Regions from separate parts of the Streptomyces sp. NPDC002835 genome, predicted to be linked through region 3. Evidence: riboswitches for the same ligand, from Rfam matches in the RefSeq annotation. Region 3 holds a riboswitch; each other region holds the start of a gene.
The links. A riboswitch is a leader RNA that binds a small molecule or an ion and turns the genes downstream of it on or off. The one in region 3 is predicted to bind cyclic di-AMP.

Region 1 (10,041 bases), on a different contig from region 3:
GGACCGGATCCGCCGCGAGTGCCCCTGGTCCTCGAGGCAGACCCACAAGGGCCTGGCCAAGTACGGCATCGAGGAGGCGTACGAGCTCGTCGAGGCCATCGAGGACGGCGACCGGGACGAGCTGCGCGAGGAACTGGGGGACGTACTGCTCCAGGTCGTCTTCCACGCGCGCATCGCCGAGGAGCACGCGGACGAGCCGTTCTCGGTGGACGACGTCGCCGGCACGATCGTGGAGAAGCTGATCCACCGGCACCCGCACGTCTTCGGCGAGGAGACCGCCTCGACGACCGAGGAGGTCAAGGCGCACTGGCTGCGGACCAAGGCGGTCGAGAAGCAGCGCGAATCGGTGACCGACGGCGTGCCGCTCGGTCAGCCGGGTCTCGCGCTGGCGGCGAAGCTCGCGTCCCGGGTCCGTACGGCCGGCCTCGACGTGGAGCTCCCGGCCGGAGCGGGCGTGGGCTACGAGCTGCTGGCGCTGGCCGTACGCGCGGAGGCGGACGGCGTCGACCCGGAGGCGGCGCTGCGGGCGGCGGCCCGGGCCTACCGGGACGCGATCCGGGCGGCGGAGGGCCGGCCCGGTAACGTCGAGGGGTGAACGACCCGAACACCGCGCCCGAGCTCTTCACCTGGGAGTTCGCCACCGACCCGTACCCCGCCTACGCCTGGCTGCGCGAGCACTCGCCCGTGCACCGGACCCGGCTGCCCAGCGGGGTCGAGGCATGGCTGGTCACCCGTTACGCGGACGCCCGGCAGGCGCTCGCCGACCAGCGGCTGTCGAAGAACCCGGCGCATCACGCCGAGCCCGAGCACGCCAAGGGCAAGACGGGCATCCCGGGCGAACGCAAGGCCGAGTTGATGACGCATCTGCTGAACATCGACCCGCCGGACCACACCCGGCTGCGCCGGCTGGTCTCCAAGGCGTTCACGCCGCGCCGGGTGGCCGAGTTCGCGCCGCGGGTGCAGGAGCTGACGGACCGGCTCATCGACGACATCTTTGAAAAACAGCACAGCGCGGAGAAGGGTGAGGCGGACCTCATCCACGAGTTCGCGTTCCCGCTGCCCATCTACGCCATCTGCGACATGCTCGGCGTCCCGCCCGAGGACCAGGACGACTTCCGCGACTGGGCCGGAATGATGATCCGGCACGGCGGCGGCCCGCGCGGCGGCGTCGCCCGCTCGGTGAAGAAGATGCGCGGCTACCTGGCCGAACTGATCCACCGTAAAAGGGAGGAGCCGGGGGACGACCTCATCTCGGGGCTCATCAAGGCGTCCGACCACGGCGAGCACCTCACCGAGAACGAGGCCGCGGCGATGGCCTTCATCCTCCTCTTCGCGGGCTTCGAGACCACCGTCAATCTCATCGGCAACGGCGTCTACGCGCTGCTGCGCCACCCCGAGCAGCGTGAGCGCCTCCAGGCGTCGCTGGCGTCCGGGGACAGCGGCCTGCTGGCGACCGGCGTGGAGGAACTGCTGCGCTACGACGGGCCGGTGGAGCTGGCGACCTGGCGGTTCGCCACGGAGCCGCTCACCGTCGGCGGGCAGCGGATCGCGGCGGGCGACCCCGTACTCGTCGTCCTCGCGGCCGCCGACCGCGACCCGGCACGCTTCGACGCCCCGGACACCCTCGATCTGTCCCGGACCGACAACCAGCATCTGGGGTACGGCCACGGCATCCACTACTGCCTCGGCGCCCCGCTCGCCCGGCTCGAGGGGCAGACCGCGCTGGCCACCCTGCTCCGCAGAATGCCGGACTTGCGGCTTGCGGGAGATCCGGCCGATTTGCGGTGGCGTGGGGGTCTCATCATGCGCGGATTGCGCACTCTGCCCGTTGAGTTCACGGTGTAAACAAGCTGACGCTACGTCAAGTCTGTGACTTTCACGTGATCTCTGCTGCATCGACTTGTGACTCACGTTCGAATGCGACTACGTTCACCGTCACTCGGCAGGCATCAGCAGGCCGCAGGATTCACAGCTGTCACGCGAAAGGCAACCGCATGCTCTCCGGGAACGGACGACACCGCCGACCCCGCCAGGCTCCGGCCCTCATCGTCGCGGCAGGGGTGACCGGTTCGGCCATCGCGATCCCGCTGCTCGGCGCGGGCTCGGCGTCCGCGGCCGACGCGAACACCTGGGACCGCGTCGCGGAGTGCGAGAGCGGCGGGGCGTGGAGCGCCGACTTCGGCAACGGCTACTACGGCGGGCTGCAGTTCTCGCAGGAGACCTGGGCCGCGTACGGCGGCACCGCCTACGCGCCGAGCGCCGACCTCGCGAGCCGCTCGCAGCAGATAGCGGTCGCGGAGAAGGTCCTCGCCGCCCAGGGCCCTGGCGCCTGGCCCGCCTGCGGTCCGCTCGCCGGGCTCCAGGACGACGGCGCGGACACCGGCGTCGACCCGGGCATCCTGCCGCTGCCGAAGCAGAGCGACGCGCCGGACGGTGAGCCGTCGCCCGACACGTCCGGTTCCCTCGACGTCCTCGAGCCGACCGACCCGGCGGGCGACAAGCCCGCCGAGGGCTCGGCGGACGACTCGGACGCCACGGGCGAATCCGGCGCGCCGGACACCCGTGACGCGGGCACGCCCTCCGGCGACGCGACCGACCGGCCGGCGACCGGGGACGACGACACCCGCACGGTGCCCACGGACGACGCCACAGAGGCGGCCCCGTCCGGCGAGGCGTCGACCGGCACCGGCAAGCACCGCGGTGCGCCGGGCGACGAGTCCGCCACCGGCGGTTCGGACGGCGCCCGCGAGGACGGCCGCCACGCCTCACGGGGCGACAGCGCGGGCCGCAAGGGCGACGTCGGGGCAACCGCCCCGGGCTCGTACACCGTTCAGCCCGGCGACAATCTGTGCGACATCGCCGCCGCGGAGGAGGTGCCCGGCGGGTGGCCGGCCCTCTACGAGGCGAACGAGGAGACGGTCGGGTCCGACCCGGACCTCATCCTGCCCGGTCAGAGCCTCGACCTGAGCCTGGGTCAGCGCTAGTTCACACGACGGTTCATGGGCTTCTGTCCGCTTCGTTCCGGTGAGACAAGGGTCTCTTTGTCCCAACTAGGGCGCAACGCCCCATGAACTCGGCCACTCCGCCCCTCACCTGCGAAAACGGACATCTTCGGGTGGTCGGTTCGGGCGTTTTCTCCCCGATGTTCGACTTTGAACATCGGGGAGTCCTGTGTCTACGGTCTGAACCGCTCGCCACCGCGGGCCCCGTCGACCGATACGCCGAATCCTGCCGTCGGTCGAGGGGAACAGTCGTCGCTCAGAGCGCCGAAGGCAGGAGCGGGGGACCCAAGGTAAGCGCCGGGGCCGTTCGCCCGGATCGAGAGATCCGGCGGACCGGAGCCGGCTGGGGGTGAAGCCCGCACGTCCCACGGACGTGCGGCCGGGCAACTCACAGGCCCGAACCCGACAGCTCACCTCGTAGGCGTCGGTGAGGAGAAGTTCCATGCTGCGTTCTTCCGACAAGGCCAAGCACCGCCGCCCGTCGAAGGTCACCCGTCTCGTCGCGCTCGCCGGTGTCGCCGGCGCCGCCATCGCCGCCCCGGTTCTCGGCGCGACCTCCGCCTCCGCCGCCACCGCCTCCGAGTGGGACGCCGTCGCCCAGTGCGAGTCCGGCGGCAACTGGTCCATCAACACGGGCAACGGCTACTACGGCGGCCTGCAGTTCTCCGCCTCCACCTGGGCCGCGTACGGCGGCACCGCGTACGCCTCGACCGCCGACCAGGCGTCCAAGGCCCAGCAGATCGAGATAGCCGAGAAGGTCCTGGCCGGCCAGGGCAAGGGCGCCTGGCCGAGCTGCGGCGTCGGCCTGTCCGGTGCCTCCTACGGCGGCGGCTCCGCCGAGGCCGCGCCCGCGCAGCCGTCCCAGGAGCGCTCCGAGGCGCCCACCACGCGCTCCGAGCGCACCGAGGCCCCCGCCCCGGCCCCGAAGGCCGAGAAGCCCGCCGCCGCTCCGCAGGCCAAGGGCTTCAAGAAGGGCGACGGCGAGTACAAGGTCGAGGCCGGCGACACCCTCAGCAAGATCGCGCAGGCCGAGAAGGTCGAGGGCGGCTGGGAGAAGCTGTTCGAGCTGAACAAGGACATCGTCGAGGACGCCGACGTGATCCACCCGGGCCAGCAGCTCCACCTGCGCTGACCCGCACCTGCCTCCCACGGTCCGGCGGTCGTGGGAGGCACCCGTCCGTCGGACGGGACCCGAGCACCCCGGTCCGGCGCGCCTTCCCCCGTACGCGCCGGGCCGGGGCTCGGTCCGTTGCTGGGGCGAGTCCGCCCCGGGGCGCCGGTTACCCGCAGGTAGGAACCGTCCCGTTTGTCCGGTCGCAAGGGGCTTGATGCCCTTTTTCGTCCCAGGGGGCGGGCATCGGCCGGGCCTTTGCCGCCGGGGCGGTTAGGCTCTTGCCGCAAGGCCAAGCAGACCTCTGCACTTTTCTCGCGTCACATCCCAGAAGGAGATGCTCGTGCCGTCCATCGACGTCGTCGTAGCCCGGGAAATCCTGGACTCCCGAGGCAACCCCACGGTCGAGGTCGAGGTTGGCCTCGACGACGGCAGCACGGGTCGTGCTGCAGTTCCGTCCGGCGCCTCCACCGGTGCGTTCGAGGCTCTCGAGCTCCGCGACGGTGACCAGAACCGCTACCAGGGCAAGGGCGTCGAGAAGGCCGTCCTCGCCGTCATCGAGCAGATCGGCCCGGAGCTCGTCGGCTACGACGCCACCGAGCAGCGCCTGATCGACCAGGCGATGTTCGACCTGGACGCCACCCCGGACAAGTCCTCGCTCGGCGCCAACGCCATCCTCGGCGTCTCCCTCGCCGTCGCGCACGCCGCCTCTGAGGCCTCCGACCTGCCGCTCTTCCGCTACCTGGGCGGCCCGAACGCGCACCTGCTGCCCGTTCCGATGATGAACATCCTGAACGGCGGCTCGCACGCCGACTCCAACGTGGACATCCAGGAGTTCATGATCGCGCCGATCGGCGCCGAGTCGTTCTCCGAGGCGCTGCGCTGGGGCACCGAGGTCTACCACACCCTCAAGAAGGTCCTGAAGCAGAAGGGCCTGTCCACCGGCCTCGGCGACGAGGGCGGCTTCGCGCCGAACCTCGACTCCAACCGCGCCGCCCTCGACCTCATCCTCGAGGCCATCAAGGAGGCCGGCTACACCCCGGGCAAGGACATCGCGCTCGCGCTCGACGTCGCCGCGTCCGAGTTCTACAAGGACGGCTCGTACGAGTTCGAGGGCAAGTCCCGCTCGGCCGCCGAGATGACCGAGTACTACGAGGAGCTCGCCGCCTCGTACCCGCTGGTCTCCATCGAGGACCCGCTGTTCGAGGACGACTGGGACGGCTGGAAGGTCCTCACCGAGAAGCTGGGCACCAAGGTCCAGATCGTCGGCGACGACCTCTTCGTCACCAACCCGGAGCGCCTGGCCCGCGGCATCGACGAGAACGCCGCGAACGCGCTGCTCGTCAAGGTCAACCAGATCGGCTCGCTGACCGAGACCCTCGACGCCGTCGAGCTCGCCCAGCGCAGCGGCTTCAAGTGCATGATGTCCCACCGCTCCGGCGAGACCGAGGACGTCACCATCGCCGACCTGGCCGTCGCCACCAACTGCGGCCAGATCAAGACCGGCGCCCCGGCCCGCTCCGAGCGCGTCGCCAAGTACAACCAGCTGCTGCGCATCGAGGAGATCCTCGACGACGCGGCGGTGTACGCGGGCCGCAGCGCGTTCCCGCGGTTCAAGTACGAGGACTGAGCACCGCACGAGCGACGCCGAGCGTCGCCGGGCCACCGGTGATCACCGGCTGATCACCGGCTGACGCCCTGTCGTACGTACGTCCCCGGCCGCGGTCCCGTACCGTGTCCGGGGACGTCGGCGTGTGAAGGGGAGGCGAGTGGGATGGCGCGCAGGCCGGAAGCGGACAGGTTCTCCACCGCGACCAGGCTGCGGCTGCTCGGCGAGCAGACCGCCGCCCGCGTCTACCGCTCCCAGAACCGCCGCCAGGCCCGCCGCTCCCGGCTCACCGGCCGCGCGGCCTTCCTCGCCCTCGTCGTCTGCTCGCTCGTCGTGGCGCTCGCCTACCCGATGCGCCAGTACGTCTCCCAGCGGGCGGACATCGCCGAGCAGGAACGCCTCATGGACGAGGCGCGCGCACAGGTCGAGCAGCTCAAGGACGAGAAGGCGCGCCTCCAGGACGACATGTACATCCGGCGGCTAGCCCGCGAGCATCTGCACTACGTGCTCCCGGGGGAGACCGGATTCACCATGATCGACCCCGAGGCCGCGGAGCGGGAGCGCGAAGAGAGCGGCGCGGCCGACCGGCCGTGGTACTCGAACGTATGGAACGGCGTGGACAGCGCCGACGGTCCGCAGCAGTAGCAGCACCCGGCAGCAGTAGCAGTCACCGAACAAGGCAGGCATGGAAACCCCTCCTCCCACCACCGAACCCACCGAGCCCACGGACGCGGACGTCGCCGCGTTCAAGGAGCAGCTCGGCCGGCCGCCGCGAGGTCTGCGCTCGATCGCGCACCGCTGCCCCTGCGGGCAGCCCGACGTCGTCGAGACCGCGCCGCGGCTTCCCGACGGCACCCCCTTCCCGACGCTGTACTACCTGACGTGTCCGCGGGCCGCCTCCGCGATCGGCACGCTCGAGGCGAACGGCGTCATGAAGGAGATGACCGAACGCCTGGCGGCCGACCCGGAACTGGCCGCCGCGTACCGGGCCGCCCACGAGGACTACATCGCCCGCCGTGATGCCATCGAGGTCCTGGAGGGCTTCCCCAGCGCGGGCGGCATGCCGGACCGGGTGAAGTGCCTGCACGTCCTGGTCGGCCACTCGCTGGCGGCCGGCCCCGGGGTGAACCCGCTGGGCGACGAGGCGATCGCGATGCTGCCCGAGTGGTGGGCGAAGGGCCCCTGCGTGACCCCGTGCGGGACGTCGGGCGGACAGGGAGAGGACGCCGCCGAATGACCCGCGTCGCCGCCGTCGACTGCGGCACCAACTCCATCCGCCTGCTCGTCGCGGACGTCGACACCGCCACCGGCGCTCTCGTCGACCTCGACCGCCGGATGACGATCGTCCGCCTCGGCCAGGACGTCGACCGCACCGGCCGGCTCGCTCCCGAGGCGCTGGAGCGCACCTTCGCCGCCTGCCGCGAGTACGCCGCCGTGATCAAGGAGCACGGCGCGCGGCGCCTGCGCTTCGTCGCCACGTCCGCGTCCCGGGACGCCGAGAACCGGGACGAGTTCGTCGCCGGTGTGCTCGGCATCCTCGGTGTGGAGCCGGAGGTGATCAGCGGCGACCAGGAGGCCGAGTTCTCCTTCACCGGTGCCACGAAGTCCCTCGACGGCCGCTCCGACATCGCCAAGCCCTATCTGGTGGTCGACATCGGCGGCGGCTCCACCGAGTTCGTCGTCGGCGAGGAGCACGCCGGCGCCGCCCGGTCCGTCGACATCGGCTGCGTACGGATGACCGAGCGGCACGCGCCGGACAGCCCGGCGACGCCGGAGCAGGTCGCCGCGATCACCGCGGACATCGAGGCGGCGCTCGACGAGGTCGAGAAGACCGTGCCCATCCGCGAGGCCCACACGCTCGTCGGGCTCGCCGGCTCGGTGACCACGGTCGCCGGGATCGCGCTCGGCCTCGACGCGTACGACTCCGCGGCCATCCATCACTCGCGGATCTCCTGCGAGCAGGTCGAGGAGGTCACCACCATGCTGCTGAACTCCACGCACGACGAGCGCGCGGCGATCGGCGTGATGCACCCCGGCCGCGTCGACGTCATCGCGGCCGGGGCGCTGGTGCTGCGCACGGTCATGCGGCGCATCGGCGCCCGCGAGGTGGTCGTGAGCGAACACGACATCCTCGACGGCATCGCCTACAGCGTCGCGAACGAGGACCGCGGTTAGGGTCTGCCGTTCGGATCAGGCCGGATCAGTGAGACCTCAGGTCGCGGGGGCCGGCTCCGGGGTGAGGACCACGAACTCGGCCCCCGCCGGGTCGCTGCACACCGCCAGCCGGCCGACGCCCTCCGCGTCCTCGGGGCCCATCGAGACCGAGCCGCCCTTCTCGCGTACGAGGGCGACCGTGGCGTCGCAGTCGGCGGTGCCGAAGACGGGGTGCCAGTACGGCCGCGCGTCCCCGGACGCGAACATGTCCGGGACCGCCATGATGCCGCCGAACATCCGTTCCGGGGGGCAGTCCTTGGGCGTCACCATCGTGTACGTCCCGCCGCCGCCGGGGAGTTCCATGTCCTGGCCGGTCCAGCCGAAGACGCGGCCGTAGAAGTCCTGCGCGGCCTTCGAGTCGGTGGTGTAGAGCTCGATCCAGCCGAGACTGCCGGGGCCGTCCACGGCCTCGATGCCGGGGTAGCTGCCGGGCTGCCAGACTGCGAACTGGGCGCCCTGCGGGTCGGTGACCTGAGCGAACCGGCCCTCGTCCGCCACCTCGGACGGCGGGGTGCGGACGGCGCCCCCGGCCTCCTCGACCGCCTTGACGGTGGCTTCGATGTCCGGCGTGTGGAAGTAGACCATCCAGGCCGACCGGGCGCCCTCCTCGGTGAGCTGCCCGACCGCGCCCACCGCCTTGCCGTCGAGGCGGAACGCCTTGTAGCTGGTCATCTCCTCGTCGAAGGCCTGGGCCTGCCAGCCGAACACGGCGCCGTAGAAGGCGGCGGCCGCGTCGATGTCGGGCGCGCCCAGGTCGAGCCAGGCGGGCGAGCCGGGGACGAAGTCAGTGGTGATCACTCGATTCCCTTTCTCCGTGATTCAGCCGGTACTGACCGGGTTCTGTGGATGTGCCGCATCCTGGCCACATCCTGGAGTCAGCCTGGCACCGCGTCCGGACCCTCGCCCGTTGACCCGCGGAGGGGGTTCGCGGCCGCTTTTCCGGCCGCCCCGGCGGCCCTCGCGAGAAAGTTCGTGAACTTCTTCACAAGGAAAACCGCGCCGATGGGCCCGTCGGAGGCCCGAAAGCCCTCCGGTGCCCGCCTGTTGGGATCCAGACAGCACATTCGAAGGTGCATGGATGCTTGCGCCCCCAGCGTGCAAGGGGCGCTGGTCTACTCGCCCGCACGCCCTGGGGGCCAGCTCAGAGGGGTGGTCAACGTTTCCGGCAGCACCCCGGTTCCCCGTGGAGGTCATGACCTCGGTCACGTGGGCGGGGCAGTGTAGCAGAGTGGGGGGAAGAGCTTGTGAAGGGGCTCACGAGCACCCCCTCCGAGGGGGGTGGATACTCGATGGCATGAGCACCACGGAGCGTCCCAGGATCCTCGTTGTAGGCGGTGGGTACGTAGGCCTGTACGCAGCTCGGCGCATTCTCAAGAAGATGCGCTACGGCGAGGCGACCGTCACGGTCGTCGACCCGCGGTCGTACATGACGTACCAGCCCTTCCTCCCCGAAGCTGCCGCAGGCAGCATCTCGCCTCGGCATGTCGTCGTCCCGCTGCGACGCGTGCTGCCCAAGGCAGAGGTTCTCACCGGCCGGGTCACGACCATCGATCAGGACCGCAAGGTCGCCACGATCTCGCCGCTCGTCGGCGAGGCGTACGAGCTGCCCTTCGACTACCTGGTCGTCGCGCTCGGCGCGATCTCGCGCACCTTCCCGATCCCCGGCCTCGCCGAGCAGGGCATCGGCATGAAGGGCATCGAAGAGGCCATCGGCCTGCGCAACCACGTCCTCGAGCAGCTCGACAAGGCCGACTCGACGACCGACGAGGACGTCCGCCGCAAGGCGCTCACCTTCGTCTTCGTCGGCGGTGGCTTCGCCGGCGCCGAGACCATAGGCGAGGTCGAGGACCTGGCCCGGGACGCGGCCAAGTACTACAACAACGTGAAGCGTGAGGACATGCGCTTCATCCTGGTCGACGCCGCGGACAAGATCCTTCCCGAGGTCGGCCCGAAGCTCGGCAAGTACGGCAAGGAGCACCTCGAGGGCCGTGGGGTCGAGGTCTACCTCTCCACCTCCATGGACTCCTGCGTCGACGGCCACGTGGTGCTGAAGAACGGCCTCGAGGTCGACTCCAACACCATCGTGTGGACGGCCGGCGTGAAGC
Region 2 (10,041 bases), on a different contig from region 3:
CGGGATGGGGCCGGTCAACGCGGGGCGTGCCGTGCGCGCGGCCTGCGGGACGGGCTCCCTCGCGGACGCGGCGGTCGTCGCGTCCGGCTTCTGCGCGGGACTGGCGCCCGGAATGCACCCGGGGGACCTGGTGGTCGTGGACGAGGTGAGGCTCGACGGGACGCCCACCGCCTGCACCCACACGGACCTGCTGGTCGAGGCCGTCGCCAGGGCCGTCCCTGGCCGCACGGTGCACACCGGACCGCTGATGGGCGTCGACCACGTCGTACGCGGTCCCGAACGCGCGCGCCTGCTGGCCACGGGCGCGATCGCCGCGGACATGGAGTCCGCGGCCACACTGAACAGCGCCTTGGAGGCCGGACCGCGCCCGGTTGCCGCCGTACGGGTGGTCGTGGACGCCCCGGAACACGAACTGGTACGTATCGGCACGCTTCGCGGTGGAATATCGGCCTTCCGTGTCCTTCGTGCCGTCATGCCCGCTTTTTCCGAATGGCACCGTTCTTTGCTGCTCCCCAGGAGGTGAGCCAGATGGCCATGCCGCTCCGCCAGACCATCAGGGTCGGGACATATCTCTTCGAACAGAAGCTCCGCAAGCGCGAGAAGTTCCCGCTGATCGTCGAGCTCGAGCCGCTGTACGCCTGCAACCTCGCCTGCGAGGGCTGCGGGAAGATCCAGCATCCGGCGGGGGTGCTCAAGCAGCGGATGCCGGTGGCGCAGGCGGTCGGAGCGGTGCTGGAGTCCGGCGCCCCCATGGTCTCCATTGCCGGCGGCGAGCCGCTGATGCACCCTCACATCGACGAGATCGTCCGCCAGTTGGTGCGCCGCAGGAAGTACGTCTTCCTGTGCACCAACGCCCTGCTGCTGCGCAAGAAGATCGAGAAGTTCACCCCCTCCCCGTACTTCGCCTTCGCGGTGCACATCGACGGGCTGCGGGAGCGGCACGACGAGTCGGTGGCGAAGGAGGGCGTGTTCGACGAGGCGGTCGAGGCGATCAAGGAGGCCAAGCGCCGCGGCTTCCGGGTCACCACCAACTCGACCTTCTTCAACACCGACACCCCCCAGACCGTCGTCGAGGTGCTCAACTACCTCAACGACGACCTCAAGGTCGACGAGATGATGATCTCGCCCGCCTACGCCTACGAGAAGGCCCCCGACCAGGAGCACTTCCTCGGTGTCGAACAGACCAGGGAGCTGTTCAAGAAGGCCTTCGCCGGCGGCAACCGGCGGCGCTGGCGGCTCAACCACTCCCCGCTCTTCCTCGACTTCCTCGAGGGCAAGGCCGACTTCCCCTGCACCGCCTGGGCGATCCCCAACTACTCGCTCTTCGGCTGGCAGCGACCCTGCTATCTGATGAGCGACGGCTACGTCCCCACCTACCGCGAGCTGGTCGAGGACACGGACTGGGACAAGTACGGCCGCGGCAAGGACCCGCGCTGCGCCAACTGCATGGCCCACTGCGGCTACGAACCCACCGCCGTGCTCGCCACCATGGGCTCGCTCAAGGAGTCCCTCCGGGCCGCCCGCGAGACGGTCTCCGGCGGCCGGTGAGCGACCCGCCACGGCGGACGACTGATCAGGAGGGGCGAGGAATGACCGAGCAGCCCAAGGGCTTCGACCTGGCGGACCTGCTGGCTCGGCGCGGCGGTGAGCGCTATGAGCTGCACGCCCGGCACCTCAACCACCAACTGCCGCGCATGCTCCGCACCCTCGGGTTCGACAAGGTCTACACCCGGGCCGAGGGCGCCTACTTCTACGACGCCGAGGGCAACGACTACCTCGACATGCTCGCGGGCTTCGGGGTGATGGGCCTGGGCCGCCACCACCCCGTCGTGCGCAAGGCCCTGCACGACGTGCTCGACGCCTCGCTCGCCGACCTCACCCGCTTCGACTGCCAGCCGCTGCCCGGGCTGCTGGCGGAGAAGCTGCTCGCCCAGACCCCGCACCTGGACCGGGTGTACTTCGGCAACAGCGGGGCGGAGGCGGTGGAGGCGGCGCTTAAGTTCGCCCGGTACGCGACGGGCCGGCCCCGCGTCGTGTACTGCTCGCACGCCTTCCACGGGCTGACGACGGGCGCGCTGTCGGTCAACGGCGAGGCGGGCTTCCGCGACGGCTTCGCCCCGCTGCTGCCCGACACCGCCATCGCGATGGGCGACCTCGCCGCGCTGGAGCGCGAGCTGGTGCGCGGTGACGTGGCGGCCTTCGTCGTCGAACCGGTCCAGGGCAAGGGCGTGCACGCCACCCCGCCGGGATTCCTGCGCGCCGCCCAGGAGTTGCTGCACACCTACAAGGCCCTGCTGATCGTGGACGAGGTCCAGACGGGCCTGGGGCGCACGGGCGACTTCTACGGCTTCCAGTACGAGGCCGGCGTCGAGCCGGACCTCGTGTGCGTGGCCAAGGCCCTGTCGGGCGGCTATGTGCCGGTCGGCGCCACGATCGGCCGGGACTGGATCTTCAAGAAGGTCTACTCGTCGATGGACCGGGTCCTGGTGCACTCGGCGAGTTTCGGCGCCAACGCCCAGGCGATGGCGGCGGGCCTCGCCGTGCTGTCCGTGCTGGAGGACGAGCACGTCGTGGCGAACGCGCGGGTGACCGGTGAACTGCTCCGCTCCCGGCTGGCGGCCCTGGTCGACCGGTACGAGCTGCTGCACGCGGTGCGGGGGCGCGGGCTGATGATCGGGATCGAGTTCGGCCGCCCGGAGTCGATCAGGCTGCGCAGCCGCTGGACCGTGCTGCAGGCCGCCCGCAAGGGGCTGTTCGCGCAGATGGTGGTGGTTCCGCTGTTCCAGAAGCACCGCATCCTCACCCAGGTCTCCGGCGACCACATGGAGGTGATCAAGCTGATCCCGCCGCTGATCATCGGCGAGCGGGAGGTGGACCGCTTCGTGGCGGCTTTCACGGCTGTGATGGAGGACGCCCACGGCAGCGGCGGTCTGATGTGGGACTTCGGCAAGACCCTCATGAAGCAGGCGGTCGCCAACCGCTGACTCTTCCGGGAGGCGGCGGGCTTTTGCCCCTGAGGCAAGAAAGTTGCCTCAGGGGCAATGCTCTGGCCCAATGGACGCATGACCACCTCCGCCGACCCGGCGGCCGGGGGCCTGCCCGAGATGGCGCCCCGGCTGCGCGAACTGCGCCGCCGCCGCGGGCTCACCCTCGAGGCCGCGGCCCACCGGGCCGGCCTCTCGCCCGCGCACCTCTCCCGGCTCGAGACGGGGCTGCGGCAGCCCTCGCTGCCGATGCTCCTCGCCCTGGCCCGTATCTACGGTACGACGGTCGCCGAGCTGCTCGGCGAGCAGCCGTCCGAGCGGGAACCCGTCATCCGCGGCCGCCGCCCCGAGCCGGTGGCGGCCGGCTCCTGGGACTACCACCGGGCGGGCAGCCCCGGACGGGCCATGCAGGCCCTGCGGGTGTTCGTCCCCCACGGCGTCCAGGGCGATCTGGTGCGGGTGCACCCCGGCGAGGAGTGGCTGCACGTCGTCGCGGGACGGCTGCGGCTGAGTCTCGGGGAGGCCGCCCACGAGCTGGCCCCCGGCGACAGCGCGCACTTCGACTCGCTCACACCGCACCGTATCGAGGCGCTGTCGCCGGAAGGCGCGGAACTGCTCTTCGTCCACACTCTGCTGCAGGCGCCCGAGCTGCATCCCTCATCCGACCGGCAAGGAATGTGATCCACGACATGTCGCACGACCCCTTGGACCGGCGCGGCTCCGCCGGCGACAGCCCGCGTGAGGAGCGGTTCCCCCGCGGGCTGGTGATCCGGCTCTTCGTCTATCTGATCGCGGGCCACGTCATCGCGGGCTTCCTCTATCTACTCTTCCTGGTCGGCGGCCAGAACCAGTAGCCCCGGCCGAACCAGTGGCCCCCGGCAGGAACCGCAGCCCTCGGCTCAGCCCTGCTCGACAAGCCGATCCCGCAGGCGCTCGCGCGTCTCGGGGGCGAGCCGCAGGCCCTCGGCGAGATAGCGCTCCGTCGTGACCCAGGTCTGCTCGATGGCGTCGAACGCCGCGGCCAGATACTCGGCGCGGGCGTCGAAGAGCGGGCTGAGCAGCTCCATCACCTCGGGGGACATCGCGTCGGGCGAGCCGTCGCCGCGCCGGATCTTGTAACGTCGGTGCGGGTCGTTGGACTTGAGGTAGTCCGCCTCGATGGCGTCCCGCTCCACCCCGACGGCGAGGAGGGAGACGGCTATCGACAGGCCGGCCCGGTCCTTGCCCGCGGCGCAGTGCATCAGGGCCGGGACGCTGTCCTCGGCAAGGGCGTGCAGCACCCGGCTGTGCTCCGCCGTCCGCTCCGTGATGATCATCCGGTACGAGTCGATCATGCGACCGGCGCCCTTGCCGTCGGCGAGGATGGCCTTCAGCTGGTCCAGGTTGCCGTCGCGGACCATCTTCCAGAACTCGGCCCCGTCCGCCGGGTCGCTCAGCGGCAGATTCACATTGCGCACGCCGGGGAGCTCGACATCCGGCCCCTCCAGCCGCTGGTCGGCGGCGTTGCGGAAGTCGAAGATCGTGTGGAGGCCGAGGGACGACAGGAACGCCGTGTCGGTCTCGGTCGCGTGCGCCAGGTGCCCGCTGCGGAACAGCCTGCCGGACCGCACCCGCCGTCCGTCCACGGTCGGCAGTCCGCCCACGTCGCGGAAGTTGCGCACCCCGGACAGTTCGGGCTCTGACGAGGTCGTCTGCGGCAGCTGCTGCGTCACGTGGACTCCTTCGGGGGGCGGTGGCCGGCGCTGCTCGCCGACGACGGCGCGGCCTTCGACCATACGACACGCATTCATCGGGCAATCATCTTGTCCACTGTTGGCGGGCGTTGGTGAGACTCCCTACTTCCCGGCGTTGCCCCGGGCGCCCCGCACGGCCGATGATGTTCGAGTCTGTGTGGGACTGTGAGTATCTGAGGGGCGAGATGATCGAGAACCTGAGCGACGGGCGTACGTGGATCCTCTCCGGGCCCGCGAGCAGCTACGCATTCCATCTCACCGACGCCGACGAGCTCGTCCATCTCCACTGGGGCGCCCGCATCACGGCCGCCGACGCCGAGGCGCTGGCGGCGCAAGGGCCGCCGCCGTACTGGCCGTTCGAGTCCCAGCTCGACGGGCGCGAGGAGTACCCCGTCGAGGGCGGCCCCCGGTTCGTCCGCCCCGCGCTGTCGGTCCGAACCGAGTCCGTGCGCGGCACCGAATGGGCCTTCGCCGGCTGGGCCGCGGAGGACGACGAGCTGCGGCTGCGCTTCACCGACGCACAGGTCGGCCTCGGCCTGACGCTGCACTACCGGATGCGCGACGACTCCGACGTGATCGAGCGCTGGACCACCGTCGCCCACGACGGCGCCGGGCCGGACCTCGAACTGCTCCGGGCCGACGCCGCCGCCTGGACGCTGCCGCACCGGGACGCATGGCGGCTCTCCCAGCTGCACGGCCGCTGGGCCGCCGAGTCCCGGCTGGTCCGTTCCGAGATCAGCTACGGCGAGAAGATCATCGGCAGCCGGCGCGGCCACACCGGCCACCAGCACCTGCCCTGGGTGGCCCTGGACGCGGAAGGCGCCACCGAGGAGCGCGGCGAGGTGTACGGCTGCGCCCTCGGCTGGTCCGGATCGTGGCGGATCGCCGTACAGCAGCTCCCGGACAAATGCGTACAGATCACCGGCGGGGCCGGTCACGACGACTCCGGGCTGGTACTGCTCGCGCCGGGGGAGACCTACACCTCGCCCGTCTTCGCGGGGCTGTGGAGCGACGGCGGGTTCGGCGGCGCCAGCAGGGCGTGGCACGCCTGGCAGCTCGCCCATGTGATCCCCGGCGCCCAGGAGGCGCGTCCGGTGCTCTACAACTCCTGGGAGGCCACCGGCTTCGACATCTCGGAGCAGCAGCAGCTGGCCCTCGCCCGGCTGGCCGCGGGGATCGGCGTCGAGCTTTTCGTCGTGGACGACGCCTGGTTCGGGCGGCGCACCAGCGACCGCGCCGGACTCGGCGACTGGACGCCGAACCCGGACCGCTTCCCCGGCGGCCTCGCGCCGCTCGCCCGCGAAGTCCACGGTCTCGGCATGCGGTTCGGGATCTGGGTGGAGCCCGAGATGGTCAACGCGGACAGCGACCTCTACCGCGCCCACCCCGACTGGGTGCAGCACCATCCGGGACGCACGCGCACCGAATTCCGCAACCAGCTCGTACTGAATCTCGCGCGCGAGGACGTCCGGGAGCATCTGTGGAAGCAGCTCGACGCCCTGCTGTCCGGCGCGCCCGTCGACTATGTGAAGTGGGACTTCAACCGCTGCTTCACCGACGCGGGCTGGCCGGGGGAGCCGTATCCGCAGAAGCTGTGGACCGGGCACGTCGAGGGCTTCTACGCCCTGCTGGACCGGCTGCGGGCCGCGCATCCGGGCGTCGCCTTCGAGTCCTGCTCCGGCGGCGGCGGCCGGATCGACCTCGGGGTCCTCGGCCGCACCGACCAGGTGTGGACCTCGGACAACACGGACCCGCTGGACCGGCTCGCCGTCCAGCACGGCTTCAGCCAGCTGCACCCGGCCCGGGTCATGGCGGCCTGGGTGACCGACAGCCCCAACGCCCAGCTCAACGGCCGCCGGAGCAGTCTGCGCTTCCGCTTCGTCAGCGCCATGGCCGGGGTACTGGGCGTCGGGGGAGACCTCGCACAGTGGAGCGAGGCGGAACTGTCGGAGGCGGCTGACTGGATCCGGCTCTACAAGGAGATCAGGCCGCTCGTCCAGCACGGGGAGCTGTACCGGCTGCGGGCCCCGGAGGGCGGGCTGAGCGCCGTGCAGTACGTCCGGGGCGACGAGACGGTCGTGCTCGCGCTGCTCGAGGCGCAGCGGTACGGCGAGCGGCCGCCGGCGCTCCGGCTGCGCGGCCTCGACCCGGCCGCCGCCTACGCGTGCGTGGACACCGGAGCGGTCCATCGGGGCGCGGTGCTGCTGCACCACGGACTGCACACCGGACTGAAGGGTGACATGGACGCCACCGTGATCCGGCTCAGGCGGGCGTGGACCGCGGTCGTAGTGCGGCACTAGATGGCCAAATGCTTCTTCTGTCCGAATTGGCTGGTTCGGCATAACGTGCCCCGTAAGCGGGGGAGATGGTCCCCGGCTGGTGAGCAGCGTCATATTCGTGACGTTGTGTGGCCGGGACCGGCGGGCCAATTCCGTAACCGGCAAGGCAATTGAAGGACCGTCGTCCACGGAGGGTGACCGGAAATCCCCGGTGATATCGGGCTCTGCATTGATCGTGGAAAATCCTCGCTTGTCCACGACTGCCCGACTCGCCTACGGTCACGCTCAATCCGGACGGAACGCCTAATCCTGCCGCCGCCCGGAATTCGAACCCACCCACGTGTGGCAGGAGCGGGGGACCCAGGTAGTACGCCGATTCCGGGAAAACCGGACGGCTTGGGGTGAAGTCGTACAAGCAGTGCGACCGGGCATCTCCAGCCCGAACCCGACAGCTCACCTCGTAGGCGCCGGAGAGGAATGCGCCATGCCCGCGAAGGGTAAGCACCGTCGTCCCAAGTTCAACCCGTTCACCCGCGGCTTCGTCGTCGCCGGCACGGGCGGCGCCGTCATCGCGCTCCCGCTGATCGGCGCCACGACCGCCACCGCGGCCCCCGCCCCGGCGGCGGCACCGGTCGCCGCACCCCAGCAGGCCGCCGCCCCGGCGCTGGCCGCCCCGGCCCTCGCCGAGTCGGCGCTGCCGGCCGCCAAGAAGGCCCCGAAGACGTACACCGTCGTCGCCGGCGACTACCTGTCGAAGATCGCCGAAGAGCAGAGCGTCCGCGGCGGCTGGAAGCAGCTCTTCAACGACAACCGCCGCGCCATCGGCTCCGACCCGTCGCTGATCCACCCGGGTCTGGAGCTGACGATCGGCGCCAAGTCCAAGGCGAAGAACGACCCCGAGCCCCGCGCCGAGTCCAAGCCGCGCCCGTCGCGCGACGACTCGCGGGCCGCCGCTCCGCAGGCCCAGGCCCCGGCGAAGAAGGCGCCCGCGAAGCCGGCTCCCGCGAAGGAGGCCGCGGCCCCGGCGTCCGCGTCCGGCTTCAGCGCCCCGGTCGACGCGGCCGTCACCACGCCGTACCGCGCCTCCGGCGCGATGTGGTCCAGCGGTTACCACACCGGCGTCGACTTCGCCGCCCCGACCGGCAGCTCCGTCAAGGCCGTCGGTGCGGGCACCGTCGTCTCCGCCGGCTGGAGCGGCGCGTACGGCAACGAGGTCGTCATCCAGCACACGGACGGCACCTACTCCCAGTACGCCCACCTCTCCTCCCTGGCCGTCTCCGGCGGACAGTCCGTGAGCGGCGGGCAGCAGATCGGCCTGTCCGGTTCCACCGGCAACTCCTCCGGCCCGCACCTGCACTTCGAGGTCCGCACCGGCCCGTCCTACGGCTCGGACATCGACCCGCTGGCCTACCTGCGGGAGCACGGCGTCTCCCTCTGACCCGTGCGGCCCACCGTCCGGCAATTCCGGAAATCCCCGTTCCGTCCTGGCGGAGCGGGGACTTCCGCGTATTCCGGCCCGCCGGAAACTGACGGGTGGTAAAGATCACCCCCCGTCAACCCCTCCTTACGGTCGCGTAGGTCACATCCATAAAGGAAAGATGTGCCCTTGTGGCAGACGATTCGAGAACAGAGAACAGTGGCGCATTCGGGTCGTACGCGGCGATCGGTGACAGCTTCACCGAGGGCGTGGGCGACCCGGGGCCCGACGGCGGCTTCGTCGGGTGGGCGGACCGTTTCGCGGTCCTGCTCGCCGACCGAAGGCCGGAGCACAGCTTCCGCTACGCCAACCTCGCCGTGCGCGGGCGGCTCCTCGACCAGATCGTCGACGAGCAGGTGCCGAGGGCCCGGGAGCTCGCGCCCGACCTCGTCACCTTCTGCGCCGGCGGCAACGACATCATCCGCCCGGGCTCCGACCCGGACGACGTGGCCGAACGCTTCGAGCGGGCCGTCGCCGACCTCACGGCCTCGGTCGGCACGGTCATGGTGACGACCGGCTTCGACACCCGGAACGTGCCCGTCCTGCGCCATCTGCGCGGCAAGATCGCCACGTACACGGCGCATGTGCGGGCCATCGCCGACCGGTACGACTGCCCGGTGCTGGACCTGTGGTCGCTCAAGTCCGTCCAGGACCGGCGGGCCTGGGACGCCGACCGGCTGCACCTGTCGCCCGAGGGGCACACCCGGGTCGCGCTCCGCGCGGCACAGGTCCTCGGACTCGACGTGCCCGCCGACCCCGACCAGCCGTGGCCGCCGCTGCCCCCGCGCGGGGCGCTGGAGGTGCGCAGGGACGACATCCAATGGGCGCGCGAGTACCTGGCGCCCTGGATCGGACGACGGCTGCGCGGCGAGAGCTCCGGCGACCACGTCGAGGCCAAGCGCCCGGACCTGCTGCCGCTCTGAGGGCGGCGGAGGACGGCGGATGACGGGGAGGTCAGGGGAGGTCAGCGGGGGTCCGGGCGGGGGTCCGGTCGAGTGCGGCCGGGGCGGGGATCCGTTCGAGGACGCCGCCCGCGAAGACGTCGTACAGCGGCAGCGTCTCCAGGTGGACATAGCCGATGTGGCAGTCGCACACGGCGAGCGGGCAGGCGCGGGGGCGCAGCGCCCGGCGGTACGAACCGTCGTAGAGGTTGCCCAGTTCGGCGGGGACGAAGTGGCAGCGGCGGACCGTCCCGTCGCCGTCCACCGAGACCACCGACTCGCCGGTGCGGCACGGCAGCCCGGCGGATCGGTGCGGACGGCGGCTGAACGGGAAGAGCGGGTCCAGCTCGGTCCAGGCGTCGGCCTCGGCGTCGGAGAGTTCGTGCCCCTCGGGCGCGTTCACCCAGAGGTAGACGTGCGCAGGCAGCTCGGCGCGGAGCCGGCGCGCCTCCGCGAGATGGGCGGGGAAGCCGACGATGCCCACGCTGAACCGGATCTCCCGCCGGATCAGATCCCGGCATTTGCCAACGAACCGGTCGTAAGGAGTCTGTCCCGGGTGATAGGTGCACCACAGCGCGAGCTTCGCCGGGTCCGCGTCCGCCACCCAGTCGGTGCGGCCGCTGAGAT
Region 3 (10,041 bases):
GCGCGTGGTGCTCTCCGAGGACCACCTGACCCCGGTCGCCGCGGTCTGCCTCTGGTACGACGTCGGTTCACGCCACGAGGTCAAGGGCCGTACAGGACTCGCCCACCTCTTCGAGCACTTGATGTTCCAGGGCTCGGCGCAGGTGAAGGGGAACGGCCACTTCGAGCTCGTGCAGGGAGCCGGCGGCTCGCTGAACGGCACCACCAGCTTCGAGCGGACCAACTACTTCGAGACGATGCCCACCCACCAGCTGGAGCTGGCGCTCTGGCTCGAGGCCGACCGCATGGGCTCGCTCCTGACCGCCCTCGACGACGAGTCGATGGAGAACCAGCGCGACGTCGTCAAGAACGAGCGCCGCCAGCGGTACGACAACGTGCCCTACGGCACCGCGTTCGAGAAGCTGACCTCCCTCGTCTACCCGGAGGGCCACCCCTACCACCACACCCCGATCGGCTCGATGGCCGACCTGGACGCGGCGACCCTCGAGGACGCCCGTGCCTTCTTCCGCACGTACTACGCGCCGAACAACGCGGTGCTGTCGGTCGTCGGCGACATCGACCCCGAGCAGACGCTCGCCTGGATCGAGAAGTACTTCGGGTCCATCCCGTCTCACGACGGCAAGCAGCCGCCCCGTGACGGCACCCTGCCGGAGAACATCGGCGCCCAGCTCCGCGAGGAGGTCGTCGAAGAGGTCCCGGCCCGCGCCCTGATGGCCGCCTACCGCCTGCCGCACGACGGCACCCGCGAGTGCGACGCCGCGGACCTGGCGCTGACCGTCCTCGGCGGCGGGGAGTCCTCCCGGCTCCACAACCGCCTGGTGCGCCGCGACCGGACCGCCGTCGCGGCCGGGTTCGGCCTGCTGCGGCTGGCCGGCGCCCCGTCGATGGGCTGGCTGGACGTCAAGACCTCCGGCGGCGTCGAGGTCCCCGGGATCGAGGCGGCCGTCGACGAGGAGCTGGCGCGCTTCGCCGCCGAGGGCCCGACGGCGGAGGAGATGGAGCGGGCCCAGGCCCAGCTCGAGCGCGAGTGGCTGGACCGGCTCGGCACGGTGTCGGGCCGCGCCGACGAACTCTGCCGCTACGCGGTGCTGTTCGGCGACCCGCAGCTGGCGCTCAGCGCCGTCACGCGGGTGCTCGACATCACCGCGGAGGAGGTGCGGGCGGTCGCGAAGGCGCGTCTGCACCCCGAGAACAGGGCGGTGCTGGTCTACGAACCTGTCGCCGCGGAAGAGACCGAAGCGGCCGACGGACACGAGCACGAAGGGACGGACCAGTGAGCGACGCTGCCGTGACCATGGACTTCCATCCGCAGCCGGCCCCGGGCACCGCCCGGCCCTGGGCCTTCCCGGCCCCCGAGCGCGGCACGCTCGACAACGGCCTGACGGTGCTGCGCTGCCACCGGCCCGGCCAGCAGGTGGTGGCGGTCGAGGTCTGCCTCGACGCCCCGCTGGACGCCGAGCCCGAGGGCCTCGACGGCGTCGCCACGATCATGGCGCGCGCCCTGTCGGAGGGCACCGACAAGCACTCCGCGGAGGAGTTCGCCGCCGAACTGGAGCGCTGCGGCGCCACCCTGGACGCCCACGCCGACCACCCCGGGGTCCGGGTGTCGCTGGAGGTCCCGGTCTCCCGGCTCCCCAAGGCGCTCGGTCTGCTCGCCGAGGCGCTGCGGACCCCCGCCTTCGCGGAGAGCGAGGTCGAGCGGCTGGTCCGCAACCGCCTCGACGAGATCCCGCACGAGACGGCGAACCCGGGCCGCCGTGCCGCCAAGCAGCTCTCCAAGGAGCTCTTCCCGGCCGCGCTGCGCGTCTCGCGCCCCCGCCAGGGCACCGAGGAGACGGTGGCCCGTATCGACGCCGCGGCCGTGCGCGCCTTCTTCGAGGCCCATGTGCGCCCCGCGACGGCGACCGCCGTGATCGTCGGCGACCTCACCGGCGTCGACCTGGACGCCGTGCTCGGCGACTCGCTCGGCACCTGGACGGGCGACAAGGCCGCCCCGCACCCGGTGCCCGCGATCACCGCCGACGACACCGGCCGCGTGATCGTCGTGGACCGTCCCGGGGCCGTGCAGACCCAGGTGCTCGTCGGCCGGGTCGGAGCCGACCGTCACGACCGTGTCTGGCCCGCCCAGGTGCTCGGCACGTACTGCCTCGGCGGCACCCTCACCTCCCGCCTCGACCGCGTACTGCGCGAGGAGAAGGGCTACACCTACGGCGTACGGGCCTTCGGACAGGTGCTGCTCTCCGCGCCGGACGGCTCGGGCGCGGCCATGCTCGCCATCAGCGGCTCGGTGGACACGCCCAACACCGGCCCCGCGCTGGACGACCTGTGGAAGGTGCTCCGCACGCTCGCGGCCGAGGGCCTCACCGACGCCGAACGTGACGTCGCCGTGCAGAACCTGGTGGGCGTCGCCCCGCTGAAGTACGAGACGGCGGCCTCCGTCGCGGGCACCCTGGCCGACCAGGTCGAGCAGCACCTCCCGGACGACTACCAGGCCCAGTTGTACGTACGGCTGGCGGAGACCGGCACGGTGGAGGCGACCGCGGCCGTGGTCAACGCCTTCCCGGTGGACCGGCTTGTCACGGTGCTCGTCGGCGACGCGTCGCAGATCGCCGAACCCGTCAAGGCGCTCGGCATCGGCGAAGTGAGGGTTGTCACGGGCTGAACGGAAGCCGCCGATCGGGCAGCAGGCCGAAACCGGCGGATCGCCCGTCAGGCGCAGACAAGCGGAACCCCGGCTTCGGATCGTTTGCCGGGGTTCCGTCGTATGCCCGTTTTGCGGGAGAGGTTGCCTGTCTGCCCTGTGGCATGCGCTACAAAACGGGCTGTCCGTTTGGCGATTGACGGACGAGATGCCTAGCGTCGGTCCGGCTGTTCGTCTGAAGATCGTCGCGCCCGCGGCGTCGGGCAGTCATCGCCGAGTCCCCGTCAGGCGCGAGCCTGGGGAGCCGGGGACCCAATCAGTCCCTGGGGTGAATCGGACACCTTCGCCCGAGCGGAGGCGCCCGTAGGAGACCTTCCTGCTCCGAACCCGTCAGCTAACCCGGTAGGCGAGAAGGAAGGAAAGGATCAGCCTCTCCATGGCGTTCACCCGTGCCACCGGGAAGCATCGTGCCCCGAGCCGCCTGACGCGCAGGAGCGCGAAACTGGCCGGCGCCGCCGCACTCGCCACCACCGGCGTCGTCGGAACCCTCGCCTCCCCGGCTCTCGCCGCAGACGCTTCCGCCCTCTCCGCCGAGGACACCGGCCTCACCCAGATCATCACCATGGGCTCGCTCGCCGACGAGATAGCCGACCAGGCCGCCGCGCAGAAGCAGGAGGCCGAGGAGGCCGCCGCCCAGGCCCGTGCGCGGGAGAAGGCCGCGGCGGAGGCCAAGCGCAAGGCGGAGGCGCGCGCCAAGGAGGCCCGCGAGGCCGAGGAGCGCGCCGCCCGTGAGGCCGAGCGCCGGCGGCTGAACTCCTTCCAGCTCCCCATCGCCGGCTCCTTCGTGACCACCGGCTACAAGACCGGCGGCGCCCTGTGGTCCTCCGGCTCCCACTCCGGCGTCGACTTCCGCGCCCCGTCCGGCAGTTCCGTCGTGTCCGTGGGCTCCGGCACCGTCGTCGAGGCCGGCTGGGACGGCGCGTACGGCAACAGCGTCGTGATCCGGATGAACGACGGCACCTACACGCAGTACGGCCACCTGGCGTCCATCGGCGTCTTCGCCGGCCAGCAGGTCACGCCCGGCCAGCAGATCGGGCTCTCCGGCTCGACCGGCAACTCGACCGGGCCGCACCTGCACTTCGAGGCGCGGACCACGGCCGAGTACGGCTCCGACATCGACCCGGTCGCCTACCTGCGCTCGCACGGCGTCGCCGTCTGACCCCGGCGTCCCCGCCGTGCGGCCCGCCCGTCGCACCCGCTCGCAAGGCCCCCGGCTTCCCGCCGGGGGCCTTCGGCCTATTCCGTGCCGTTTCCGCCATTCCGCGATTGCCGTGCGTGCCAAGAGATTTCCATGGTTTCCCGGCCGCCGTCGGAAAACGGCGCACATTGCAATAGAGTCACGGGAAGACACGTCCAACGGCTGCGTTTCGCTCGGATCAAGGCGGAGGTTCGGTCATGCGTATTCCCGCGCACTCGGTATGCACGGCGATCCGCGACGACATCGTCTCCGGTGTCTTCGAACGCGGCAGCCGGCTCACCGAGGAGCAGCTCGCCCGCCGCTACGGGGTCTCCCGGGTCCCGGTGCGCGAAGCGCTGCGCACCCTGGAGTCGGAGGGGTTCGTCGTCACCCGGCGGCACGCGGGCGCCTGCGTCGCCGAGCCCACGGAGCAGGAGGCCGCCGACCTCCTGGAGGTCCGCATGCTGCTGGAGCCCCTGGGGGCGGCCCGAGCCGCACAGCGCCGTACCGAGGCACACCTCAAGGTGCTTCGAGGCCTGGTCAGGCTGGGGCAGGAGCGGGCACGCCGGGGTCAGGGCGAGGATCTGCGCTCCCTCGGCAACTGGTTCCACGAGACGCTCGCCCAGTCCTGCGGCAGCCCCGGACTGACCGCGCTGCTCACCCAGTTGCGGCACAAGATCGCCTGGATGTACGCGGTGGAGCAGCCGGCCGCGCCGGTCGAGGCATGGGCCGAGCGCGGGGCGATCGTCGACGCCGTGGCGCGCGGTGACGCCGAGCGGGCGCGGGCGCTGACGGCGCTGCACGCGGAGCGGTCCGCCGGGGCGCACCGGCTGCGGCGCACCGTGCGGGTGAGGACTTCGCAACATCCCGTAAACACCACGAGCGGCCGGAATTAACAGACGGCGTATATAAAAAGTGGTGCGGTGCTGCTTCTTTTATGGATTTCCTTTTCCCGACGGCGTCCGTGAATTCGTGGTGCTCGCGGAAAGCGCGTGGGCGGTTCCGGGAAAGCGGTGGTCCCGGGAATGCAGAACCGCGGCGCCCCCGTATCGGGGCACCGCGGTTCTGTCGTACTGAACTGAGGGGGACTCGGCTCAGACCGTCTCGGGAAGCTCGTCGAGACCCTCGGCGACCAGCTTGGCCAGACGGTCCAGGGCGGCCTCGGCGCCGTCCGCGTCGGAGGCGAGGACGATCTCCTCGCCGCCCTGCGCGCCCAGGCCGAGCACGGCGAGCATGGAGGCGGCGTTGACCGGGTTGCCGTCGGCCTTGGCGATCGTCACGGGGACGCCGGCAGCCGTCGCGGCACGGACGAAGATGGACGCGGGGCGGGCGTGAAGGCCCTCGGCCCAGCCGACATTGACGCGGCGCTCAGCCATGGTGTTGCCCTTCAAGTCTTAGCGGGTTGTCTAGACCAGTCTCTCATGTGTTCCGGCGTGCCCTCCGACCGGTCCGAGGCGGTGCCGGACCGCCCGTGCGGCCTCCTCAGACTGCCCGCCGGCAACCGGCGGCGCGACCGCTGCGCCGCGCCGTAGGCTTTGCACCATGCAGACCTCGCAGGAGCACGCCTACCCGGCTCACTGGGAAGCAGACGTGGTGCTGCGCGACGGCGGCACCGCCCGGATCAGGCCCATCACGACCGAGGACGCCGACCGGCTGGTCAGCTTCTACGAGCAGGTCTCCGACGAGTCGAAGTACTACCGCTTCTTCGCCCCCTACCCGCGGCTGTCCGCCAAGGACGTCCACCGCTTCACCCACCACGACTACGTGGACCGGGTCGGGCTCGCGGTCACGGTCGGCGGCGAGTTCATCGCCACCGTCCGCTACGACCGGATCAACGCGCAGGGCCGCCCCGCGAGCGCCCCCGCCGACGAGGCCGAGGTCGCCTTCCTCGTCCAGGACGCCCACCAGGGGCGCGGCGTCGCGTCCGCCCTGCTCGAACACATCGCGGCGGTCGCCAGGGAGCGCGGCATCCGGAGGTTCGCCGCGGAGGTGCTGCCGGCCAACTCCAAGATGATCAAGGTCTTCCGGGACGCGGGATACACCCAGCGGCGCAGCTTCGAGGACGGGTCCGTCCATCTGACCCTCGACCTCGAACCGACGGCGGAGTCCGTCGCCGTGCAGCGCGGCCGCGAACAGCGCGCCGAGGCACGCTCGGTCCAACGGCTGCTCGCCCCCGGCTCCATCGCCGTCGTCGGAGCCGGCCGGCTGCCCGGCGGCGTCGGCCGCACCGCGCTGCGCAACCTCCTCGGAGCGGGCTTCACCGGTCGGGTGTACGCGGTGAACCGCGCGTTCCCGGAGGGACGCGGCGAGATCGACGGCGTGCCGGCGGTCCGCTCGGTCGGCGACATCGGCGAGCCCGTCGACCTGGCGATCGTCGCCGTCCCGGCCGAACGCGTGCCGGAGGCCGTCACCGACTGCGGCGAGCACGGCGTCCAGGGTCTCGTCGTGCTGAGCGCCGGCTACGCGGAGAGCGGCCCGGCCGGCCGGGAGCGGCAGCGCGAACTGGTGCGGCAGGCGCGCTCGTACGGGATGCGGATCATCGGGCCCAACTCGTTCGGCATCATCAGCACCTCGGACGCCGTCCGGCTCAACGCCTCCCTCGCGCCGGAGGCCCCGGCACCCGGCCGGATCGGGCTGTTCACCCAGTCCGGCGCGATCGGCATCGCCCTGCTGTCCGGACTGCACCGGCGCGGCGCGGGCGTGTCCTCCTTCATCTCGTCCGGGAACCGGGCGGACGTGTCCGGCAACGACTTCCTCCAGTACTGGCACGAGGACCCCGACACCGACGTCGTCCTGATGTACCTGGAGTCCATCGGCAACCCGCGCAAGTTCACCCGCCTCGCGCGGCGCACGGCCGCGGTCAAGCCGGTCGTCGTCGTCAAGGGCGCGCGGCACAGCGGCAGCGCGCCGCCCGGGCACGCCGTGCCCTTCACCCGTATCCCCGACGCCACCGTCGGGGCGCTGCTGCGGCAGGCGGGCGTGATCCGCGTCGACACGGTCACCGAACTCGTCGACGCGGGCCTCATGCTGGCCGGGCAGCCGCTGCCGAGGGGGCCGCGGGTCGCGATCCTCGGCAACTCCGAGTCCCTCGGGCTGCTCACCTACGACGCCTGCCTCGCGGAAGGGCTGCGCCCGCTCCCGCCGCGCGACCTCACGACGGCGGCCACGCCCGCAGACTTCCGCGCGGCGCTCGCGCAGGCGCTGGTGGACGACGCGTGCGACGCGGTGATCGTCACGGCGATCCCGTGGGTCGGGGAGAACGGCGTCACGGAATCCGGCGACGGCGAGGTCCTCGCCACGGCCCTCCGCTCGGCCTCGGCCACGGCGCCGGCGAAGCCGGTGGCGGTGGTCCACGTAGAAATGGGCGCCCTGGCCGACGCCCTGGCCGCCGCCTCCAGCACGGCCCCGCCCGCGGCCGGGGGCGCGGGCCAGGCCGGGACCGGGGCTGCCCTGGCCCCGGACCCGGCTGCGGCCGGGCTGGGCCCGGGTGCCCCCGGTCGGGGTGGTGCGGCCGACGGCCGGTCGGCGGGCACTGGTCTTTCGCCTTCGGGCAGCCCCGACGGCGCGGCTGTCCCGGTTTCGGGTCCTGGCGGCCCCGCCGCCACAGGCACCGGCTCCGCCGGTGACGGCCCTGGCCAGGGTGCGCCCGGTCGGGGTGGTGCGGCCGGGGGCGGGCCGGCGGGCACTGATGGTTCACCGTCGGACGCCCCCGCTGGCACGGGCGCTGCCCCGGAGGGGCCCGCCCGTGCCCCGGTTACGTCGGCCGACGCCGCGCAGGCTGCCGGCAGCGGTCCCGCCGCCATGGGCCCCGGCTCCGCCGCAGGCGCTCCTGCGCCGGGTGGCGTAGCCCCGCCCGCCCCCAGCCGCGCCGCGCAGTCCGGCACCGCCGCCCCGGCGCCGGGGCCCAGTGCACCCGCTCCCGACGCCCCCGGCTCCGCCGGGCCCGCCCCGTCCCGCAGGGACACCCGGCGGATTCCCGCGTATCCCGCCGCCGAGCGGGCCGTGCGGGCGCTTGCCGAGGCCGTGAAGTACGGGCAGTGGCGACGGCAGGCAGCCGAGCCGGGGCGGGTGCCTCAGTACGAGGACATCGACGAGTCGGGGGCCGCCGCGCAGATCGAGCGGACGCTCGCAAAAGCGGCGGACCGGAGGGGGTTCGCGCTCGACGCCGCCGACGCGCACACGCTGCTCGCGCGCTACGGCATCCATGTGCGGCCCACCCTCCCCGCGCCCGACCCCGGCGCCGCCGTGCAGGCGGCCGCGCGCCTCGGCTACCCGGTCGCACTGAAGACGACCGCTCCCCACCTGCGCCATCGCGCCGATCTCGGCGGCGTACGGCTCGATCTGGCGGACGAGACCCAGCTCCGCCAGGCGTACCGCGAGCTCACGGACCTGCTCGGCAAGCCCGCCGAGCTGCAGCCCGTGGTGCAGGCCATGGTGCCGCGCGGCGTGGACACCGTCGTGCGCGCCGCGATCGATCCGGCGGTCGGGGCCGTGCTCTCGTTCGGGCTGGCCGGTGCGGCGTCCGAGCTGCTCGGCGACACGGCCCACCGGCTGGTCCCGGCCACCGACCGGGACGCGGCCGAGCTGATCCGCACCGTCCGCACCGCGCCGCTGCTGTTCGGCTGGCGTGGCTCCGCGCCGGTCGACACGGCCGCGCTGGAGGAGCTGCTGCTGCGCGTGTCGCGGCTGGTCGACGACCACCCCGAAGTGGTCGGGGTCAGCCTCGAGCCCGTCGTCGTCGCCCAGCACGGCCTCAGCGTCCTGGACGCGTCCGTGCGGCTCGCGCCGCCCCCGCCCCGCAGCGATCTGGGCCCCCGCAGGCTCCCCAGCTACTGAGCACCGGCGCCTTCCGGGGCCCGTAGGATGGACCGCATGGCGAAGACCGGTACGACGACCCAGGGGCTGCGCGCGGCGATCGAGCGCAGCGGCTACTACCCGGCACTCGTGGCAGAGGCGGTGGAGGCCGCCGTCGGCGGCGAGCCCATCGCGTCGTTTCTGGTGCACCAGGAGACCACGTTCGACGCGAACGAGGTCCGCCGCCATGTCACGGTCCTCGTCCTGACGGCGAACCGGTTCATCGTCAGCCACACCGACGAGCAGGCCGCCGACTCCAGCTCCCCGACGCCGTACGCCACGACCTCCACCGAGTCGGTGAAGCTCAGCCGGATCTCGTCCGTCGTGGTCAGCCGTGTCGTCGCCAACCCGGAGGCGTACACCCCGGGTACCCTGCCCCGCGAGGTCGTCCTGACCATCGGCTGGGGCGCCGTCTCACGTCTCGACCTGGAGCCCGCCGCCTGCGGCGACCCGAACTGCGACGCCGACCACGGCTACACCGGCAACTCGACGGCCGACGACCTGAGCCTGCGGGTCAGCGAGGCCGGCGACGGCCCGGACACCGTGCGCCAGACCCTGGTCTTCGCCCAGGCGCTCTCCGAAGCCACGGCAGCCACCCGCTGATGGCCCAGCCCGCAGTGTGGCCGGACGACCCTGTGTCGCTGGACGTGCACGCCGCGCCCGCGCCCGAGTACGGCAGCGGCTCGCTGGCCGATCTGCTGCCGACGATCGCCGCAGGCCAGGGCGTGCCGGGGCTCGCGCCGTCGATCGCGGAGCTCACGCCCGCCGACCGGAACTGCGTTTTCCTGATCGACGGTCTCGGCTGGGAGCAGATCAGGTCGCACCCCGAGGAGGCCCCGTATCTGACGTCCCTCCTCGGCACCTCGCGCGGCGGCACGGGAGCGCCGATCACGGCCGGCTTCCCCGCCACCACCGCCACCTCGCTCGCCTCCGTCGGCACCGGCCTGCCGCCCGGCGCGCACGGTCTGCCCGGCTACACGGTGCGCAACCCGGAGACCGGCGAGCTGATGAACCAGCTGCGCTGGAGACCGTGGACGCCGCCGAAGACGTGGCAGCCGTACCCGACCGTCTTCCAGCTCGCGGACCGGGCGGGGGTGCACACCGCGCAGGTGTCGTCGCCCACGTTCGAGCAGACCCCGCTCACCAAGGTCGCCCTCAGCGGCGGCACCTTCCACGGCAGGCTGACCGGCGAGGAGCGCGTGGACCTCGCCGCCCAGCAACTCGCCGCCGGTGACCGCTCGCTGGTCTACACGTACTACAGCGAGGTCGACGGCAAGGGCCACCGCTTCGGCATCGACTCCGACGCCTGG

Region 1: it holds a riboswitch for cyclic di-AMP, as region 3 does, so the genes downstream of both, ACWD01_RS13325 (transglycosylase family protein) here and ACWD01_RS22455 (M23 family metallopeptidase) in region 3, are expected to answer to the same signal.
Region 2: it holds a riboswitch for cyclic di-AMP, as region 3 does, so the genes downstream of both, ACWD01_RS17950 (M23 family metallopeptidase) here and ACWD01_RS22455 (M23 family metallopeptidase) in region 3, are expected to answer to the same signal.

What each region holds. Positions count from the first base shown of each region.
Region 1 covers NZ_JBSFUW010000010.1:11,231-21,271, reverse strand. Annotated here, with positions in the region: gene ACWD01_RS13340 (nucleoside triphosphate pyrophosphohydrolase) at 1-595, shown strand, start outside; gene ACWD01_RS13335 (cytochrome P450 family protein) at 592-1,845, shown strand; gene ACWD01_RS13330 (transglycosylase family protein) at 1,995-2,984, shown strand; cyclic di-AMP (ydaO/yuaA leader) riboswitch at 3,255-3,441, shown strand; gene ACWD01_RS13325 (transglycosylase family protein) at 3,448-4,134, shown strand; gene eno (phosphopyruvate hydratase) at 4,451-5,743, shown strand; gene ACWD01_RS13315 (FtsB family cell division protein) at 5,888-6,367, shown strand; gene ACWD01_RS13310 (DUF501 domain-containing protein) at 6,408-6,959, shown strand; gene ACWD01_RS13305 (Ppx/GppA phosphatase family protein) at 6,956-7,897, shown strand; gene ACWD01_RS13300 (VOC family protein) at 7,934-8,734, opposite strand; gene ACWD01_RS13295 (NAD(P)/FAD-dependent oxidoreductase) at 9,231-10,041, shown strand, end outside.
Region 2 covers NZ_JBSFUW010000014.1:147,110-157,150, reverse strand. Annotated here, with positions in the region: gene ACWD01_RS17985 (phosphorylase family protein) at 1-523, shown strand, start outside; gene hpnH (adenosyl-hopene transferase HpnH) at 529-1,548, shown strand; gene ACWD01_RS17975 (aspartate aminotransferase family protein) at 1,590-2,984, shown strand; gene ACWD01_RS17970 (helix-turn-helix domain-containing protein) at 3,063-3,665, shown strand; gene ACWD01_RS17965 (DUF6126 family protein) at 3,665-3,838, shown strand; gene ACWD01_RS17960 (tyrosine-protein phosphatase) at 3,884-4,696, opposite strand; gene ACWD01_RS17955 (alpha-galactosidase) at 4,903-7,017, shown strand; cyclic di-AMP (ydaO/yuaA leader) riboswitch at 7,320-7,478, shown strand; gene ACWD01_RS17950 (M23 family metallopeptidase) at 7,481-8,434, shown strand; gene ACWD01_RS17945 (SGNH/GDSL hydrolase family protein) at 8,605-9,396, shown strand; gene ACWD01_RS17940 (STM4011 family radical SAM protein) at 9,428-10,041, opposite strand, start outside.
Region 3 covers NZ_JBSFUW010000021.1:48,960-59,000, reverse strand. Annotated here, with positions in the region: gene ACWD01_RS22465 (M16 family metallopeptidase) at 1-1,276, shown strand, start outside; gene ACWD01_RS22460 (M16 family metallopeptidase) at 1,294-2,661, shown strand; cyclic di-AMP (ydaO/yuaA leader) riboswitch at 2,902-3,063, shown strand; gene ACWD01_RS22455 (M23 family metallopeptidase) at 3,077-3,859, shown strand; gene ACWD01_RS22450 (GntR family transcriptional regulator) at 4,096-4,773, shown strand; gene ACWD01_RS22445 (HPr family phosphocarrier protein) at 4,972-5,253, opposite strand; gene ACWD01_RS22440 (GNAT family N-acetyltransferase) at 5,420-8,713, shown strand; gene ACWD01_RS22435 (DUF5998 family protein) at 8,750-9,334, shown strand; gene ACWD01_RS22430 (alkaline phosphatase family protein) at 9,334-10,041, shown strand, end outside.